Regions from separate parts of the Anaerostipes sp. AF04-45 genome, predicted to be linked through region 2. Evidence: predicted binding sites of a transcription regulator. Region 2 holds the regulator's gene; the other holds the start of a gene.
What was found. Region 2 encodes NrdR, which represses ribonucleotide reductase genes. Its sites were predicted from a motif close to CACAANATNTTGTG; they were not measured.

Region 1 (9,246 bases), on a different contig from region 2:
AAGCTTCAGAGCTATGGGATCCCGTATCTGTTTCCGACCGTATCAGCCACGGTGGAAGAGACGGACCCCTGGGAGGACTATATGGTGCGGATGCCTATCAGGCGTATGATCTTCAGGCCATGGTTTACGAAGGACGGGGCGAAAAAACGTCAGGGAAGGAGGAAACATCATGTGGACGGCGAATCTTGAAATTTCTAAAAAGCAGGGAAGCAGGATCTTTCTTCTGGAAACCTTCTGCGGAGTGGGCATGTTCCTTCCCCAGGCAGCTGCCCTGAAATCTGGTGAAACAGGGCTTTATACGGTACTCCTTGGAGCCATTGCCGCAGTCTGCTATCCATGGCTTGTACAAAAAGCAGAAGGCAGTCTGACTATGGAAGAAGTATTAAAAAAACACCGGGTGATTTCCTTTCTCTATTATGTGAGATTTTTTATAAACGCTGCATTTTTTTATGCATACATGCTGCTCTTGGCCAGAGTGTTCCTGCTTCCGTATATGAATATTTACTGGATCGGGCTGCCGGTTATTTTTCTGGCTTTCCGGATGAACGGAGAGGGGCTGGACGACAGGGCAAGAGTCATGGAAGGGCTGTTCTGGTTTATTCTGATCCCATTTATTTTTATCCTTCTTCTCAGCATGACGGAGTTTTCTGTGAAACCCTTTCTGATCCGGCAGTTTGAACCGAAGAACCTGGCGGTGGGCGGATTGTATGTGCTCGCACTGTTTCATCCTATGGAACTGGTGTGGTTTTATCAGGGGCATATGAAGGAAAAGGGAATGAATAAAAAGACACTGCTCGGAATCATAATTTTATCGGCGGGAGTGTTTGCCGCCACGGCGGGAAGCCTGGGGCTTCAGATGATCAGGAGGGACCCGTTTCCGGTGATCTCCATGGCACAGAATGTAGCAATGCCAGGGGGGATCATGGCAAGGCTGGACATTTTTCTGATCGCATTCTGGATTGTTGGAGTTTTTTGTGTGCTGAGCGGATACCTGTTCTATGGAAACTGGAGTTTTGAAAACACATTTGCGGGAAAAAAGAAATGGGGCAGATGGATTTCCTACGGCGGACTGTTTTTAATCACCGGATTTCTGATCCCCATGGTCCGTCTTTGGGAAAATTATATTTCTGTGTTCCTTTTTGCTAATCTATTGCTGGGAATTTTAATTCCGGCAGTTTTGTTTTGGCTGGAACGGAGAGGAGGCACTCATGAAAAAGATCATCATTAGCCTTTTGATGGCCGCAGTCACTGCAGCGGCACTTACGGGCTGCAAAGAAGCCGGGGACATCGAGGACAGCAGTTATGTTTTGGCAATGGGCATTGAAAAGACAGAGAACGGGTATCTGATCGATTATTCCTGTGCAGATTTTTCCAAGGCTCAGGACAATCAGGGAACGAAAGTGCCGTCCAAGTCTGTGGTTTACTCAGGCAGGTCTTTTAATGAGACAAATCAAAGTTTTGAGCAAACTCAGCCGAAAAAATTAAACTTCGGGCATTTAAAGGTGATCGTATTTACCAACGGACAGATTGATGATACTATGATAGAGGAGCTTTTAGATCATTCAGAAATCGCAAAATCCGTGCTGATTCTTAAAAGTAAAAAACAGTTAAAAGAGCTTTTTTCGATCGAGAAAGATCTGCCTGTCTCATTTGGTGAATACATGGTCAAAGGCATTGAAAGTTCCCCAAAAGTGAAAAAGCCCAAGGATCTGAGCCTTGGCAGGATTTACGGCAGAAAGTGACAGAAATCAGTCTTGACTTGGATCGGATGAGATGGTAAGATGGATACATTCACACAAGATATAGTAGAATAATAGATCATATTAAACAATATATAGTAATTTGATTAAGAAAATAGCGAAGAGTCCCCTGCCTGCGGTGTCTCCTGCTTTCAGCGGGATATGCCGCAGGCAGGACGATGCTCTGGGAACAGTCAGGGAGGAGAGAGTATGATACGGGTAGTAAAGAAAGATGGAACAAAAGAAGATTTTAATATTCAGAAGGTGGTGACGGCAGTAAATAAATCCGCCTACCGTGCCCTTGTGAAATTTACGGAAGATGAGCTTGATGAGATCTGCCGGTTTGTCAATGGGAGAGTGGACGAGCTTAATAAGTCAGAAGTACATATTACGGAGATGCACAATGTAGTGGAAGGGGCTCTGGAGAGGGTAAATCCCGGCGTGGCCAAAAGCTACCGGGACTACCGGAACTATAAACAGGATTTTGTGGAAATGCTGGATGATGTGTATAAGAAAAGCCAGTCCATCATGTACATAGGAGACAAAGAGAACAGCAATACAGACAGTGCCCTTGTGTCTACAAAGCGGAGCCTGATCTTTAATGAGCTGAACAAGTCTCTGTATCAGAAGTTCTTTTTAACGACCGAAGAGATCCAGGCCTGCCGGGACGGTTATATTTATATCCATGATATGTCGGCCAGAAGAGATACGATGAACTGCTGTCTGTTCGATGTGGAGGCCGTGTTAAAAGGCGGATTTGAGATGGGGAATCTCTGGTACAATGAACCAAAGACGCTGGATGTAGCCTTTGACGTCATAGGAGATATCGTACTGAGCGCTGCGAGCCAGCAGTACGGCGGGTTTACGGTGCCAAATATTGAACTGATTCTGGAACCTTATGCGGAGAAGTCTTATGAAAAAGGCATTGAAAAGTATGAAGCCCTCGGCCTTTCCAGAGAGCGGGCGGAAGCTGAGTCATTGAAAGATGTCCAGAAAGAGTTCTGTCAGGGATTCCAGGGGCTTGAATATAAGTTTAACAGTGTTTCTTCCAGCCGCGGAGACTATCCTTTTATCACAGTGACCGCGGGAACCGGCACAGGCCGGTTTGCAAAGATGGCAGCGATCACGATGCTGGATGTCAGGAGGAGAGGACAGGGAAAAGAAGGACATAAGAAACCGGTGCTGTTTCCAAAGATCGTATTTCTTTATGATGAAAATCTTCATGGACCGGGCGGAGAACTGGAGGATGTGTTTGAAGCTGGAATCCGCTGTTCCAGCAAGACGATGTATCCTGACTGGCTGAGCCTCACAGGGGATGGATATGTCCCTGACATGTATAAAAGATATGGAAAGATCGTAAGCCCGATGGGCTGCCGTGCCTTTTTATCCCCCTGGTATGAAAAGGGAGGGGCAGAGCCTCTGGACGAGCAGGACGAGCCGGTCTTTGTGGGCCGCTTTAACATCGGGGCGGTAAGTCTGCATCTGCCGATGATCTATGCAAAGGCAAAACAGGAAAGCCGTGACTTCTATGAAGTGCTGGACTATTACCTGAATCTGATCAGAGAGCTTCACAGAAGGACCTACGATTATTTGGGTGAGATGAAAGCATCCACAAATCCTTTGGCATACTGTGAGGGAGGTTTTCTGGGAGGGCATTTGGGCCTTCACGACAAGATCAAGCCTTTGCTTGCGTCTGCCACAGCTTCTTTCGGCATCACGGCGCTCAATGAACTTCAGCAGCTGCACAACAAAAAGTCCATTGCCCAGGACGGCGCATTTGCATTGGAGGTCCTTGAATATATTAACAGCCAGGTAACGAAGTTTAAGAAAGAAGACGGACATTTGTATGCGATTTATGGAACACCGGCAGAAAACCTCTGCGGACTTCAGGTGAAACAGTTCAGAAAGAAGTACGGTGTGATCGAGAATGTCTCTGACCGGGAATATGTGAGCAATTCTTTCCACTGCCATGTTTCTGAAGACCTGACACCGATCGAGAAACAGAACTTAGAAGGACGTTTCTGGGAAAAATGCAACGGCGGAAAGATCCAGTATGTGAAGTATCCGATCAGCTACAATAAAGACGCTATACGGACACTGGTAAGGCGTGCCATGGACCTTGGCTACTATGAAGGGGTGAATTTATCCCTGTCATACTGTGACGACTGCGGGCATGAGGAGCTGGAGATGGACGTGTGTCCGGTCTGCGGAAGCAGCAATCTGACGAAGATCGACCGAATGAACGGCTATCTGTCTTATTCCAGAGTCAAGGGAGACACGAGACTCAATGACGCAAAGATGGCGGAGATTGCCGACCGCAAGTCGATGTAGAAAGGATTGATATTATGGTTTATATTGGTGCAGTACTTTGTATTGTTGGTTTGGGAATTTTAATTCAGCCTGTAGTAAAACAATTTTTGAAGATACGCCGGTATTCTCCGAAAGTGCATGCAGTTTGCACCGGACAGAAACCATATATCAATTATCTGAACTTAAAAATGAAAAATCCTGTTTTTACTTATACATATAAAGGCGTTGAGTACAGTTCGGTTCTCAGGCTGTATAAATACAGGGAAAAAGAAGAATATGCAGAAGGCCGGGAGACCGAAGTACTCCTGGACCCTTCAGATCCAAAGGAGATTTTTATACCGCAGCCATTTGTGTCTTTACTTGGGACAGAGCGTCTTCTGCCGTTTCTTGTCTTTGCAGCGGCGGGACTGTGGATGATATTAGCGTAGAGGTGGGAAGTATGAGGTATCACAACATTACAAAGGACGATATGCTGAATGGGGACGGATTAAGAGTTGTCTTATGGCTGTCAGGATGTACCCATCAGTGCAGAAACTGCCACAATCCGGTTACCTGGGATATCCATGGCGGACTGGAGTTTGACAGGGAAGCAAAAGAAGAACTGTTTAAGGAGCTCGGCAAAAATTATATCAGTGGTCTGACGTTAAGCGGAGGAGACCCTCTGCACCCTGAGAACCGGGAGCCGGTGGGACAGCTGGTAAAAGAGGTCAGAGAAAAGTTTCCGGAAAAGACCATATGGATGTATACCGGTTTTCTGTGGGATGAAGTCTGTACTCTGGATGCCGTAAAAAATACCGATGTTCTGGTAGACGGTCGTTTTGAGGAGGATTTAAAGGACACCGCTCTCAAATGGAGAGGCAGTTCCAACCAGCAGGTGATCGATGTGAAAAGGTCGCTGGATCAGATGAAAAAAGTACTGTACATAAGATAAAACAAGGCTTGACGGCCTGCCTCTTCCGTGATACAATGTGTAAGCTAGACTTTAGCGTTGGAAGAGGTCTTTTTTTTATGCCTTATTTTAAAAACAATGGAGGTGGAAGTTGTGCGCACAAAAATCACATTAGAATGTACAGAATGTAAGCAGCGTAATTACGATATGATGAAGGATAAGAAAACACATCCGGAACGTATGGAAACAAAAAAATACTGCAAGTTCTGTAAAAGACACACATTACACAAAGAAACTAAGTAATGCACGTTTATTTAAGGAAGTGAGAACATGAAGAATACCAGCAAATCAAGCAAAACCAGCTGGTTCAAAGAATTGAAATCAGAATTCGGAAGAATCATCTGGCCTTCTAAAGAACGCATTGCCAAAGAAACGGGCGTTGTGGTCGTGTGTGCTATTATCATTGGTATTATTATTGCTGTTCTGGATTTGGGACTTCAATATGGAATCAAGATGTTAGTAGGGTAAAGGTAAGGAGAGCATATGACAGAAACAAATTGGTATGTAGTTCATACCTATTCCGGATATGAGAATAAAGTAAAAGCAAATATCGAAAAGACGATCGAGAACCGCAAGCTTCAAGATCAGATTTTAGAAGTCCGGGTACCGCTTCAGGATGTAACGGAACTGAAGAATGGTGTAAAAAAACAGGTTTCCAAGAAGATGTTCCCAGGATACGTGCTGATCCACATGGTGATGAACGACGACACATGGTATGTTGTCAGAAACACCAGAGGTGTGACAGGATTCGTAGGCCCTGGTTCCAAACCGGTCCCATTGACACCGGCTGAGATGAAGCCATTGGGAATCAGCGTGGGCGGTACAAATGAAGAAACGCCTAAGAAGGAAAAAATTGATATTGATGTTGAAGTAGGTGATATCATTGTTGTTACTTCCGGTGCTTGGGAAGGTACGACAAGTGCAGTTACCGTAGTAAATGAGCACAAACAGACAGTGACCATCGAGGTGGAGATGTTTGGACGTGCTACATCAGTAGAAATTGATTTCTTAGATATCAAAAAAGCAGAGTAAATGACAAAACCTCTGCACGTAACAAGGTGGGAGGGATATCTCCCGTAATTACCACAATCATCAGGAGGTTAACGATTATGGCAAAGAAAGTAGAAGGATATATTAAACTTCAGATTCCGGCAGGAAAGGCAACACCAGCACCGCCGGTAGGACCTGCACTTGGTCAGCACGGTGTAAATATCGTACAGTTTACAAAGGAATTTAATGCAAAGACTGCAGATCAGGGAGACCTGCTCATTCCTGTTGTAATCACAGTATACCAGGACAGAAGTTTCAGCTTTGTGACAAAGACTCCTCCGGCAGCAGTTTTATTAAAGAAAGCCTGCAAGATCCAGTCAGGATCCGGAGAGCCGAACAGAAAGAAAGTCGCAACAGTATCCAAAGCAGATTTACAGCAGATTGCTGAGACAAAGATGAAAGACTTAAACGCTGCATCAATCGAAGCTGCAATGAGCATGATTGCAGGAACAGCAAGAAGCATGGGAATCGAAGTGGAGGAATAGAGCACTTAGCGAGTGGGAGTGGAACGAGCACGAGGTTAGTGCGAATTCCGTTCGAAGGAACTTAATGAGCGGGAGCCGACAGGCGAACTGCGAATTTAGTGAATCGAACTTCCTTAGCTCGATTTGAATTTAGTGTGAAAGCCGTTACCGAGACTCAGTGAAGGCGAGTCGAAGACGAAGCCTGAACGCTTAGTCGAGTGTAACTTCCTTAAATTTAGAAAGTGGGAGGGTTGCTCCCGATATGACCACAGGAGGTATTTTTAGAATGAAAAAAGGTAAAAGATATGCAGAGGCTGCCAAATTAGTTGACAGAACGAAACTGTACGATGTACAGGAAGCAGTATCTGTAGTAAAAAAAGCAGCGAATGCTAAATTTGATGAGACGATCGAAGCACATCTCCGTCTCGGAGTAGACGGCCGTCAGGCAGATCAGCAGATCCGTGGAGCAGTTGTACTGCCTCATGGAACCGGTAAAAAAGTTCGTGTTCTTGTATTTGCGAAAGATGCAAAAGCAGAAGAAGCAAAGGCAGCAGGAGCAGAGTATGTCGGAGCAGAAGAACTGATCCCTAAGATTCAGAAAGAAAACTGGTTTGACTTTGACGTAGTAGTTGCAACACCGGACATGATGGGTATCGTGGGACGTTTAGGACGTGACTTAGGACCAAAAGGCTTAATGCCGAACCCGAAAGCCGGTACTGTGACAATGGACGTTACAAAAGCGATCGAAGACATCAAAGCAGGTAAGATCGAATACAGACTGGACAAGAACAACATCATCCACGTGCCAGTCGGAAAAGCTTCTTTTACAGAAGAACAGTTAGCGGACAACTTCCAGACGTTAATAGATGCTATTATCAAAGCAAAACCGTCAGCAGCAAAAGGTCAGTACTTTAAGAATGTGACAATCACTTCTACAATGGGACCTGGAGTTAAAATTGACACAGGCAAGTTTGCTTAAATAAAATAGTTAAAGTTATGACAAACCCCTCTATCTTTTTAGAGGGGTTTTTGAATGCAGTAAATTGTGTGCCATGCGTGCAAAAAGAGAGGAAAATATGAAGGATTTAACGGTAGGGAAACCATTTGAAGTCATCGGAAAATTTGCGCTCCCTATGATTCTCAGTATGATATTTCAGCAGGTGTACAGTGTTGTGGACAGCATTGTGGCCGGCCGGTTCATTGGAGTCAGTGCACTGGGAGCAGTAGGTGCGTCCCAGCCTATTACAGTTATTTTTATTGCCATAGCCGTTGGGACCGGCATGGGAATTAATGTTGTGATATCGGGCTTTTTCGGAGCAAAAAAATATAAGAGAGTAAAAAGCTGTATTTCCACGGCGGTGATCACGATCGTAATTATGAGTGCTGTCCTGACTTTCTTAGGGCTGCTGGGCTGCCGGTGGATGATGGGAGCCATGTCCACTCCGGGGGATATATTTGAGGATTCTGCGCTGTATCTCAGGATTTATATTATGGGAATTATTTTCCTGATGCTTTATAACGGTGCGAACGCTATTTTCACAGCGCTGGGAGATTCTATAACTCCGCTGATATTTTTGATCTTTTCATCGGTCCTGAACATCATTCTGGATGTACTGTTTGTCACTGCCTTTTCCATGGGTGTCGCAGGGGTTGCCTGGGCTACCTTTATAGCCCAGGGCATTGCCTCTGTTCTGGCGGTGGTCACGGTATTTAAAAAGAATTCCAAAATACAGGCCGGAAATTATCGGAGATTCAGTCCTCTTCTTCTGAAAAAAATGACATGGATCGCGGTTCCGAGTATTATGCAGCAGTCTTTTGTATCGGTGGGACAGCTCTTTGTACAGGGACGCATCAACAGCTTTGGGTCTGTGGTCGTGGCAGGATATTCGGGAGGATTTAAAATACAGATTTTTATCCTTTCGGTGCTTGGAACTGTCGGCAATGCAGTTTCAAGCTTTACGGCCCAGAATGCGGGCGCGGGAAAATGGGAGAGAACAAAGGAAGGCACCAATGCCGGGATTAAAATGATTGTGGCTATGGCCGCCGTATTTTCTGTTCTCTGTCTGGTCTTCAGCCGGCAGGCAATGGGGCTGTTTCTTTCCGGAAACTCTGCAGAGGCAGTCAGGAGCATGGGAGTGGGAGTTGATTTTCTAAGGATCAATGCTCCGTTCTTCGCACTGGTCAGTGTAAAGTTTGTATGCGACGGCATGCTTCGGGGCATGAGTGAAATGAAAGGATTTATGGCTTCCACATTTGTCGATTTGATCGCGAGGGTGACCCTTTCCTATGTGCTGTCCGTTCCTTTTGGGGCCGCAGGCATATGGGCTGCCTGGCCCGTCGGATGGGTGATAGGGACCGGCGTGTCGGTGTGGTTCGGGAAACGGGCTCAGAAAAAATATATATGAGCAGAAAAAAGACCGGGGCCACAGAGCCCCGGTCTTTTTAAAGTCTTTCCAGAAAGAGAATTTGTTTTTGAATAAATTTGACAGTGTCATCCACAGAGTATATTTCATCACTGTGTACGATGTATTTTAGAAAGTCCTTTATAGAAACAGCCAGGCTCTGCTCTGCTAAAGAAAAGGTTTTTTCTGTTTGGAACAGTACTGTATTTGATCTTGAGTCCGAAAAGATTCTAAAATTGTTGCTGAGCGCCATGCAGCCAGGCTTCAGCAGCAAAGGAGTGTGATGGGTGAGTTCCTGTTTTGAACACAATTTTTTAAGCGCAGAAATTGTA
Region 2 (9,246 bases):
GCAATAACTGCGGAGGATGCGGATACGCCGGATGTGACGGGCTTGCAAAAGCGATCGCAAACGGAGAAGCTGCGGTCAATGCCTGTCCGGTAGGCGGGCCTTCAGCGGCAGAAAAAATCGGTGCCATCATGGGTGTGGAAGCCGGTGATTTCGTAAAACAGGTGGCATTCGTAAAGTGTGCAGGAACCTGTGAGAAAGCATCAAATAAATACGAATATACAGGACAGATGAGCTGTGTGGAAGCGATGAATGTGCCCGGAGAAGGGCCGAAGGCCTGCTCTTTCGGATGTATGGGATTCGGAAGCTGCGCTCAGGTCTGCCCTGAGAATGCAATTTCCATCGTCAACGGGATTGCCTATGTTGACAAAGAAGCGTGCATCGGCTGCGGAAAATGTACCGATATCTGCCCGAAGGGACTCATTGAACTGGTTCCTTATGACAAGAAACATTTAGTACAGTGTAATTCTAAAGACAAGGGAAAAGACGTCATGTCTGTGTGCAAAGCCGGATGCATCGGCTGCGGACTTTGTGCGAAGGAATGTAAGCTTGGAGCGATTACGGTAGAAAATAATATTGCTCATATTGATTATGAGAAATGTGTCAACTGCGGACTCTGTGCCAAAAAGTGTCCGAAAAAAATCATTACGGTATAATAAAGTGAATGATAGAAAGATCATTAGGCTGTATCTGACTGGAGGATACAGCCTTTTTGTCACACTTTATTTCCTGGTGCATACACTATTATAACTATTTTTCTGGGGTGGCGTTTCATGAAGTTTTTAGAGTTAAGGGAAAAGGATGTGATCAACTGCCGGACCGGAGATAAACTGGGATGTGTCATCGATCTGGAGTTTGACCCGGCGTCAGGTCAGATTTTATGCCTGATCGTTCCAAAAGCGACAAAGATCCTGTGCTTTACAAAAGGTGAGTTTTATTATATTCCATATAAGAAGATCATTCGAATCGGCTGTGACACTGTATTGGTGGATATTAATGAAAAAGAATGTTTGAAGTGATCTGGAAAAAATGATATACTTCCTTTAACGAATGGAAAATCTTGAGGCAGACATGATCTGCCTCTCAAAAGAGTACAAAGAAAAGCATAGCCCGGGAGGTAGAAAAATGAGGTGCCCTTATTGCGGAAGTGAAAATTCCAGAGTCATTGATTCCAGACATTCGGAAGACAATAACTCCATAAGGAGAAGAAGACAGTGTGACGACTGCAGCAAGCGTTTCACGACCTATGAAAAGATCGAGACAGAACCGCTGTCTGTGATCAAAAAGGACAAGACCAGACAGATGTATGACCGCTCCAAGATCAAGGCGGGTATCGTACAGTCCTGCCACAAACTGCCTATATCCATGGGACAGATCGATCAGATCGTAGATGAGATCGAGACAAAGATCTATAATCTCGGACAGCGCGAGGTGGAGAGTTCCCTGATCGGAGAGATCGTCATGGACAAGCTGAAGGAACTGAATGAGGTGGCATATGTAAGATTTGCCGCTATATACAGAGAGTTCAAAGATGTGAACACCTTTATGAGTGAACTAAAAAAATTGCTGAAATAGTTGTAAAAATTTAGAAAATATGATAAGATACAGTATATTGTTAGCTGAGAGGCTTCCGGGAAAGAAGGAGGCTTTATGTTTTGTTCGATGCTAAGCGGCATTGTCTCAGGCGCCGCAGGCTGTATCATTCAGGTCGAAGCGGAATTAAGAAGCGGTCTCCCATACTTTACTATGGTAGGCCGCCTTTCTAATGAAGCAAAAGAATCCAGGCACAGGGTGGAATCCGCGCTGCGGGCTCTGGGCTGTCCGCTCCCTCCGATGAAAGTTACCGTTAATCTATCTCCTGCCGATATCAGAAAGACAGGAACTGCATTTGATCTTCCCATCGCAGCGGCCGTTATGGCCGGTCTCAACTATATTCCATTTACTAAAGAACCGCCTATCTGCCTCCTGGGAGAGCTGGGACTGGACGGCAGTGTCCATGGGATCAGACAGTGCCTGCCCATCATCATGGAAGGAAAAAAGCAGGGCATCCGGCGGTTTATGGTTCCCTATGATGATATGGAATCTCTTGTATATATGAAAGATGTGGAATTGGTTCCGGTAAAACATCTCTCCGATGCTGTGGACTATTTCAGAAACGGGTGTGTGCTTCCATACCATTTTCAGAAAAAAAGGATAATTCTAAACAGCCAGTGTCTTGATTTTTCGGAAATAAAAGGGCAGCCTCTCTTAAAAAGAGCTCTGGAGATCGCCGTGACCGGGAGACATCACATTCTTCTGATCGGAGCTCCGGGATGCGGCAAAACTATGGCCCTGGAACGGATTCCTTCTATTATGAATAGTTTATCTGAGGACGAATACCTGGAGGTGCAGGCTCTCTATCAGGCGGCAGGAATCCACAGGGATGCAGGGGATTTTTGCCCGCCTTTCCGAAAACCCCATTCTTCCATATCCAGAGGAGCGCTGATCGGTGGGGGAGCGGTTCCAAAAGTCGGAGAGATCACACTTGCCCACAAAGGTGTGCTGTTTTTGGATGAACTGGCACAGTTTGACGCCAAATGCATTGAAGCACTGAGACAGCCACTGGAAGATAAGCAGATTATTTTAAACAGGCTTGGGAGAGACTATACCATGCCTGCGGACTTTTTACTTGCAGCGGCCATGAACCCGTGTCCATGCGGCAACAGCTTCACTCCGGAGGCATGCCGGTGCAGCGCGGGTCAAAAGCGGTCCTATTATCACAGACTTTCCGGTCCCGTACTGGACCGTTTTGACCTGATCCTTACAGTTGGACAGGAGGCAAAGAAAATGGACGCTGAGACGGAAACTTCGGCTGTTATCCGCAGCAGGGTCTTAGAGCATATCAGGGAGGAACAGAGAGAACTCTCGGATACTCCGTATTCTTATTTTAGTCAGATACAGGGAGAGGATATAGAAAAAATTTGTCCTCTGAATAAAGAAAGCCAAAAAATTTTGAAAGAAGAACAAAAGAAACATCATATTTCAATGCGGGGTATTCATAAGATTGTGAGGACAGCAAAAACGATTGCCGGAATGGAGCAGCAAAGCGGGATAGGAGAGGGACATCTTATAGAGGCACTGTCTCTGCGCAATATGGAGTTTTTATCGGAGGCTGTGGGGTATGAATGAAAAGCTTTCGTGGTTTTGGTTTACGTCGCTTCTTGAGATAAACCGGAAGACGCAGGGTAAGATTCTTTCTGCCGTTCTTCACCCGGAAGAACTCAGGAAACTTAATGAAGAGACTGCAAAATCATTTCTTAATAAAAGACAGTACCGGCTTTTTCTTGAGACAAGAGATGAATCTTATATCTGTAAGAAGTACGAGGAGTTAAAAAAGCAGAAAACAGACTATATTATATGGAAAGAACCCGATTATCCGCAGCGGCTTAAACAGATTTATGACTATCCGTTCGGGATTTTTAGAAAAGGCAGGCCGAGAGAATCAAGGCTGGTCATCGCAATGGTAGGGGCCAGATCCTGTACTTTATATGGAAGAGAGATGGCAGGATATTTTGCGAAGGAGCTGTCCGGGAGAGGTGTTCTGATCGTCAGCGGCATGGCCAGGGGAATCGACGGAGCTTCTCACAGGGGAGCCCTGGATGCAGGCGCGCCGACGGCAGGTGTTTTGGGATGCGGGATTGACCGGATCTATCCGAAAGTTCATCAAAAACTCTTCGCCGATGTGGAGAAACAGGGGGTGATCTATTCTGAGTATGGTCCCGGTGTAGAGCCGTTTTCTTTTCTCTTTCCGCAGAGGAACAGGATCATCAGCGGACTTTCCGACGGAATCTTTGTAGTAGAGGCCAGAGAGAAAAGCGGATCTCTGATCACAGCGGACTGCGGATTGGAACAAAATAAAGAAATTTTTGCACTTCCGGGCAATGTGACGAGTGATGTATCAAGGGGCTGCCACCGCCTGATCCAGCAAGGCGCCAAGCTGGTTTCCGGTCCCGAAGATATCTTAAATGAATTTCCAAAATTCAGAGTATTTTCACATAATGTCTGTCAATTTGATAAAAATTCACTTGCTAGAGGTGAAAAAATGGTGTATGATGTTTTGAGTTTGGAACCCAAATGCCTGGAACAGATAGCTTCGGAGGCAAGACTGCCGGTCACAGAGACTGTGACATCCTTATACTATTTAAAGAGGCAGGGGTTGGCAGAGGAAATACTGAAAAATTATTACATAATAAAAATATAATTAAGAGGTGCAAAAATGCCAAAATACTTAGTAATTGTAGAATCACCAGCGAAAGCAAAGACGATCAATAAATTTTTAGGGAAAAATTATACAGTCATTGCATCCAACGGTCATGTGAGGGATCTCCCCAAGAGTACGATGGGAATCGACCTGGAACATAATTTTGAACCAAAATATATTACGATCCGGGGCAAGGGAGAAGTATTGGCGGCACTGAGAAAAGAAGTGAAGAAGGCCGATAAAGTTTATCTCGCGACTGACCCTGACCGGGAGGGGGAAGCAATTTCATGGCATCTTTATTATGCGCTGAAACTGGAGAACAAAAAATGCAGCCGTATCACATTCAATGAGATCACCAAGAATGCAGTCAAGGAATCCTTAAAGCATGCGAGAGAGATTGACATGGACCTGGTGGATGCCCAGCAGGCGAGGCGTGTCCTGGACCGGATTGTGGGGTATAAGATCAGTCCTCTTTTATGGGCAAAGATCAAGAGGGGATTGAGCGCAGGACGGGTACAGTCTGTGGCTCTTCGCCTGATCTGTGACCGGGAAGAAGAGATCAGCGCTTTCATACCGGAAGAATACTGGTCACTGGATGCTTTCCTGAATGTGAAAGGGAGCAAAAAGCCTCTGGAGGCCAAGTTTGCCGGTGACAAAGACGGGAAAATCGAGATTAAGAATGAAGAACAGCTGAACAAGATCCTTGCGGAATTGGAAGGAGCCGAGTTTCATGTTGACAGCGTAAAGACAGGGGAGCGTATCAAGAAAGCACCGCTTCCGTTTACGACCAGCACGATGCAGCAGGATGCATCCAGCAAACTGAATTTTCCGACAGCAAAGACCATGAGGATTGCCCAGCAGCTGTATGAAGGTGTGGACATTAAAGGGAAAGGCACCGTGGGATTGATTACTTATCTTCGTACAGACTCCACAAGGATTTCGGAAGAGGCAGATAAAAATGCCAGAGAGTTTATCTCCGAAACTTATGGAAGTGATTTTGTCGGAAACGGACAAGTTTCAAAAAAGGACGGCAAAAATGTACAGGATGCCCATGAAGCGATTCGTCCAACTTACATCGAAAATACTCCGGCGAGCCTGAAAGAACAGCTTTCCAGAGACCAGTTCAGGCTTTATCAGCTGATCTGGAACCGGTTTATGGCGAGCCGCATGAGTGCAGCCAAGTATGAGACCACATCCGTAAAGATCGATGCCAACGGATACCGTTTCAATGCCTCCGCATCCAAGATCGTTTTTGACGGATTTTTGACTGTGTACAACATCGACAATGAGAAATCAAAAGGAAATGTCATACTGAAAAGTATTGATACTTCCACGGAACTGAAGTTAAAAGAGTTTGACCATAAACAACATTTTACACAGCCGCCGGCCCACTACACGGAAGCAACCCTTGTCCGCACCCTGGAAGAACAGGGTATCGGACGGCCGAGTACGTATGCTCCTACCATATCGACGATCATTGCCAGAAGGTATGTGGTTAAGGAAAAGAAGAATCTGTATATGACGGAGCTTGGAGAAGCGGTCAATACCATGATGAAAAAGGCATTCCCGTCTATTGTGGATGTGCATTTTACCGCCACGATGGAGGCACTTTTAGATATGGTGGAGGAAGGCAAGGTCCACTGGAAATCAGTGGTGGAAAACTTCTATCCGGATCTGAAAGAAGCCGTGGAGGCCGCAGAAAAAGAGCTGGAGCAGGTGACCATCGAGGATGAAGTGACCGATGTAGTCTGTGACCAGTGCGGACGCAACATGGTTGTGAAATACGGGCCGTATGGGAAATTCCTGGCCTGTCCGGGATTCCCTGACTGCCGAAACACAAAGCCTCATTTTGAAAAGATTGGAGTTCCATGTCCGCTGTGCGGAAAGGAAGTCGTCCTGAAAAAAACCAAGAAGGGCCGGAAATACTACGGATGTGAGGATAACCCGGAATGCGAATTTATGTCATGGCAGAAGCCTTCTACCGTCAAGTGTGAGCGCTGCGGAAAGTATATGGTGGAAAAAGGAAAGAAACTGGTTTGTTCAGACGAACACTGCGGATATGTATGTGATCTGCCGAAAGAGGAAGAAGTTACGAAAAATAAGGAGTAGCTATGAGTGTACAATTATTAGATAAAACCAGGAAGATAAATAAATTACTGCATAACAACAATTCACAAAAAGTCGTTTTCAATGACATCTGTCAGGTTCTGATGGAGGTTATGGATTCCAATGTGATCGTTATCAGCAAAAAGGGAAAGATCTTAGGAATTCAAAATTCAGAGAATATAGATCCCATCGAAGAGATGATCAGCGGTAAAATCGGGGATTATATTGACACGGACTTAAATGAGCGTCTGCTGACAATCTTGTCCACGAAGGAGAATGTAAATCTCCAGACACTCGGTTTTGAGAGTGACATCCACCGCTACCGCGGTATTATCTCTCCGATCGATATTGCGGGAGAGAGATTTGGCACACTGTTTATGTACCGGATGGAAGATGACTATACGATCGATGATATCATATTGGCTGAATATGGAACCACAGTCGTTGGTTTGGAGATGATGCGTTCTGTCAGTGAAGAGATGGAGAGTGAACGCAGAAAGCAGAATATTATCGAATCTGCCTTCAGAACTCTCTCCTTTACGGAACTGGAAGCGGTTCATCACATTTTTGATGAACTGAACGGCAGCGAGGGCATTTTGGTTGCCAGCAAGATTGCCGACCGTTTCGGCATTACCCGATCAGTCATCGTCAATGCACTGAGAAAGCTGGAGAGTGCAGGAGTCATCGAGTCCCGGTCTTCCGGTATGAAAGGGACCTATATCAAAGTTGTAAATGACCTGATTTTTGACGAATTAAACCGTGCCGGGCGTATCTAGGCTTAAATTGCGAAGTTTTTCTTGCATTGTGTAAAACAGATGTGCTATACTGTCAAAGGTAAAAATAAACACGCCGTTGGAATTCCGGTAGGTGCCGAAAGGTTTGCCGGGATAATGACAATGGTGGAAGCATAACCAAAGGAGATTTTTTATGAGCGTTATTTCAATGAAACAGTTATTAGAAGCAGGTGTTCATTTCGGACATCAGACAAGAAGATGGAATCCTAAAATGGCTCCGTACATTTACACAGAGCGTAACGGAATCCACATCATCGACCTTCAGAAATCCGTAGGCATGGTAGACGATGCATACAACGCAGTAAAAGAGTGTGTTGCAGAAGGCGGAAAGATTTTATTCGTGGGAACAAAGAAACAGGCTCAGGATTCTATCAAGACTGAAGCAGAGCGCTGCGGAATGTTCTATGTAAACCAGAGATGGTTAGGCGGAATGCTTACAAACTTCAAGACCATCAGAAGCCGTATCGACCGTTTAAAGAAGATCAAAAAGATGGAAGAAGACGGGACATTTGAAGTTCTTCCGAAGAAAGAAGTATTAGAACTTAGAAAAGAAATGGACAAATTACAGAAGAACTTAGGCGGAATCGAAGAGATGAACGAAATTCCGGATATGATCTTCATTGTAGATCCTAAAAAAGAAAATATCTGTGTTCAGGAAGCACATACATTGGGAATTCCTCTGGTAGGTATCGCTGATACAAACAGTGACCCGGAAGATTTAGAATATATCATCCCAGGAAATGATGATGCAATCCGTGCAGTCAAATTGATCACATCTGCAATGGCTGATGCTGTTGTTGAAGCAAACCAGGGAATGGATGCTGCTGATGTGGAAGCAGAAGAGGAAGCTGCAGAAGAATAAGATTTATTTGGAGGAAAAATCATGGCTATTACAGCAGGAATGGTAAAAGAATTAAGAGAAAAAACCGGTGCGGGAATGATGGACTGTAAAAAGGCATTAAACGCTACCGATGGAAATATGGAAGCAGCTGTTGAGCACTTAAGAGAGCAGGGACTTGCAAAGGCTGAAAAGAAAGCCGGACGTATTGCTGCAGAGGGATTAGTAGCTACAAAACTTTCTGATGACGGAAAGAAAGCTGCTATCGTGGAAGTAAACTCTGAGACTGACTTCGTTGCTAAGAACGAACAGTTCCAGACTTATGTTGCAGAGGTTGCCGATCAGGCCCTCACAACAGGTGCGGCAGACATCGAAGCTTTCTTGGCAGAAGAATCTAAAGCAGAAGCTGGAAAGACTGTAAAAGAAGTATTAGACGGAAAAATTGCCATCATCGGTGAGAACTTAAATATCCGCAGATTTGCACAGATGGAATCAGCAGACGGATTCGTTGCTTCTTATATCCACGCAGGCGGAAAGATCGGCGTACTAGTAGAAGTTGAGACAGATGTTGTCAATGACGATATCAAAGAAATGGGCAAAAACGTAGCTATGCAGGTAGCTGCTATCATGCCGAAATATACAAGCAGAGATGAAGTTTCCAAAGATTATATCGATCATGAAACAGAAATCTTAAAGGCTCAGGCTAAGAATGAAAATCCAGACAAGCCGGACAATATCATCGAGAAGATGATCATCGGACGTCTGAACAAAGAATTAAAAGAAGTTTGTCTTTTAGATCAGGCTTATGTAAAGGCTGAAGACGGAAAACAGTCTGTTGGAAAATATGTAGAAGAAGTAGCAAAAGCTAATTCTGCGAAGATTGCCATCAAAGGATTCATCCGTTTTGAGACAGGCGAAGGAATCGAAAAGAAAGAAGAAAACTTTGCTGAGGAAGTGGCAAAGCAGATGGGAAACTAATCCCAGAGTGATTGAATTACCATTATCAGTGTAGACTGGACAAAAGGATCGTTGTATAACAACGATCCTTTTTTTGGTAATCGAGGAATTAAGCTCAAGAGTATTTTAGTTAGTATACATAATCATACAATATACTATATGTTTTACTATTGAATAAATATATGCAATATAAGTATCATAACCATGGCAATATTTTTCTCTGTATATATTTGACTCCTAAAAATCTTTTTCTAAGGCAATTCTAATATTATTTAAAACATATCGAAAGTTATAACGTTTTACAAAAGAAAACT

Region 1: the regulator NrdR is predicted to act here: its motif matches at 1,795-1,808, upstream of nrdD (anaerobic ribonucleoside-triphosphate reductase).

The regions. Positions count from the first base shown of each region.
Region 1 covers NZ_QTXQ01000003.1:286,609-295,854, reverse strand. The annotation lists gene DWV34_RS06450 (spore germination protein) at 1-189, shown strand, start outside; gene DWV34_RS06445 (GerAB/ArcD/ProY family transporter) at 170-1,228, shown strand; gene DWV34_RS06440 (Ger(x)C family spore germination protein) at 1,209-1,742, shown strand; gene nrdD (anaerobic ribonucleoside-triphosphate reductase) at 1,950-4,070, shown strand; gene DWV34_RS06430 (hypothetical protein) at 4,085-4,477, shown strand; gene nrdG (anaerobic ribonucleoside-triphosphate reductase activating protein) at 4,489-4,980, shown strand; gene rpmG (50S ribosomal protein L33) at 5,077-5,241, shown strand; gene secE (preprotein translocase subunit SecE) at 5,269-5,466, shown strand; gene nusG (transcription termination/antitermination protein NusG) at 5,482-6,030, shown strand; gene rplK (50S ribosomal protein L11) at 6,108-6,533, shown strand; gene rplA (50S ribosomal protein L1) at 6,799-7,491, shown strand; gene DWV34_RS06395 (MATE family efflux transporter) at 7,565-8,917, shown strand; gene DWV34_RS06390 (helix-turn-helix domain-containing protein) at 8,955-9,246, opposite strand, start outside.
Region 2 covers NZ_QTXQ01000017.1:21,398-30,643, forward strand. The annotation lists gene DWV34_RS16430 (RnfABCDGE type electron transport complex subunit B) at 1-653, shown strand, start outside; gene DWV34_RS16435 (YlmC/YmxH family sporulation protein) at 771-1,016, shown strand; gene nrdR (transcriptional regulator NrdR) at 1,123-1,572, shown strand; gene DWV34_RS16445 (YifB family Mg chelatase-like AAA ATPase) at 1,648-3,165, shown strand; gene dprA (DNA-processing protein DprA) at 3,158-4,237, shown strand; gene topA (type I DNA topoisomerase) at 4,253-6,346, shown strand; gene codY (GTP-sensing pleiotropic transcriptional regulator CodY) at 6,349-7,119, shown strand; gene rpsB (30S ribosomal protein S2) at 7,271-7,999, shown strand; gene tsf (translation elongation factor Ts) at 8,021-8,953, shown strand.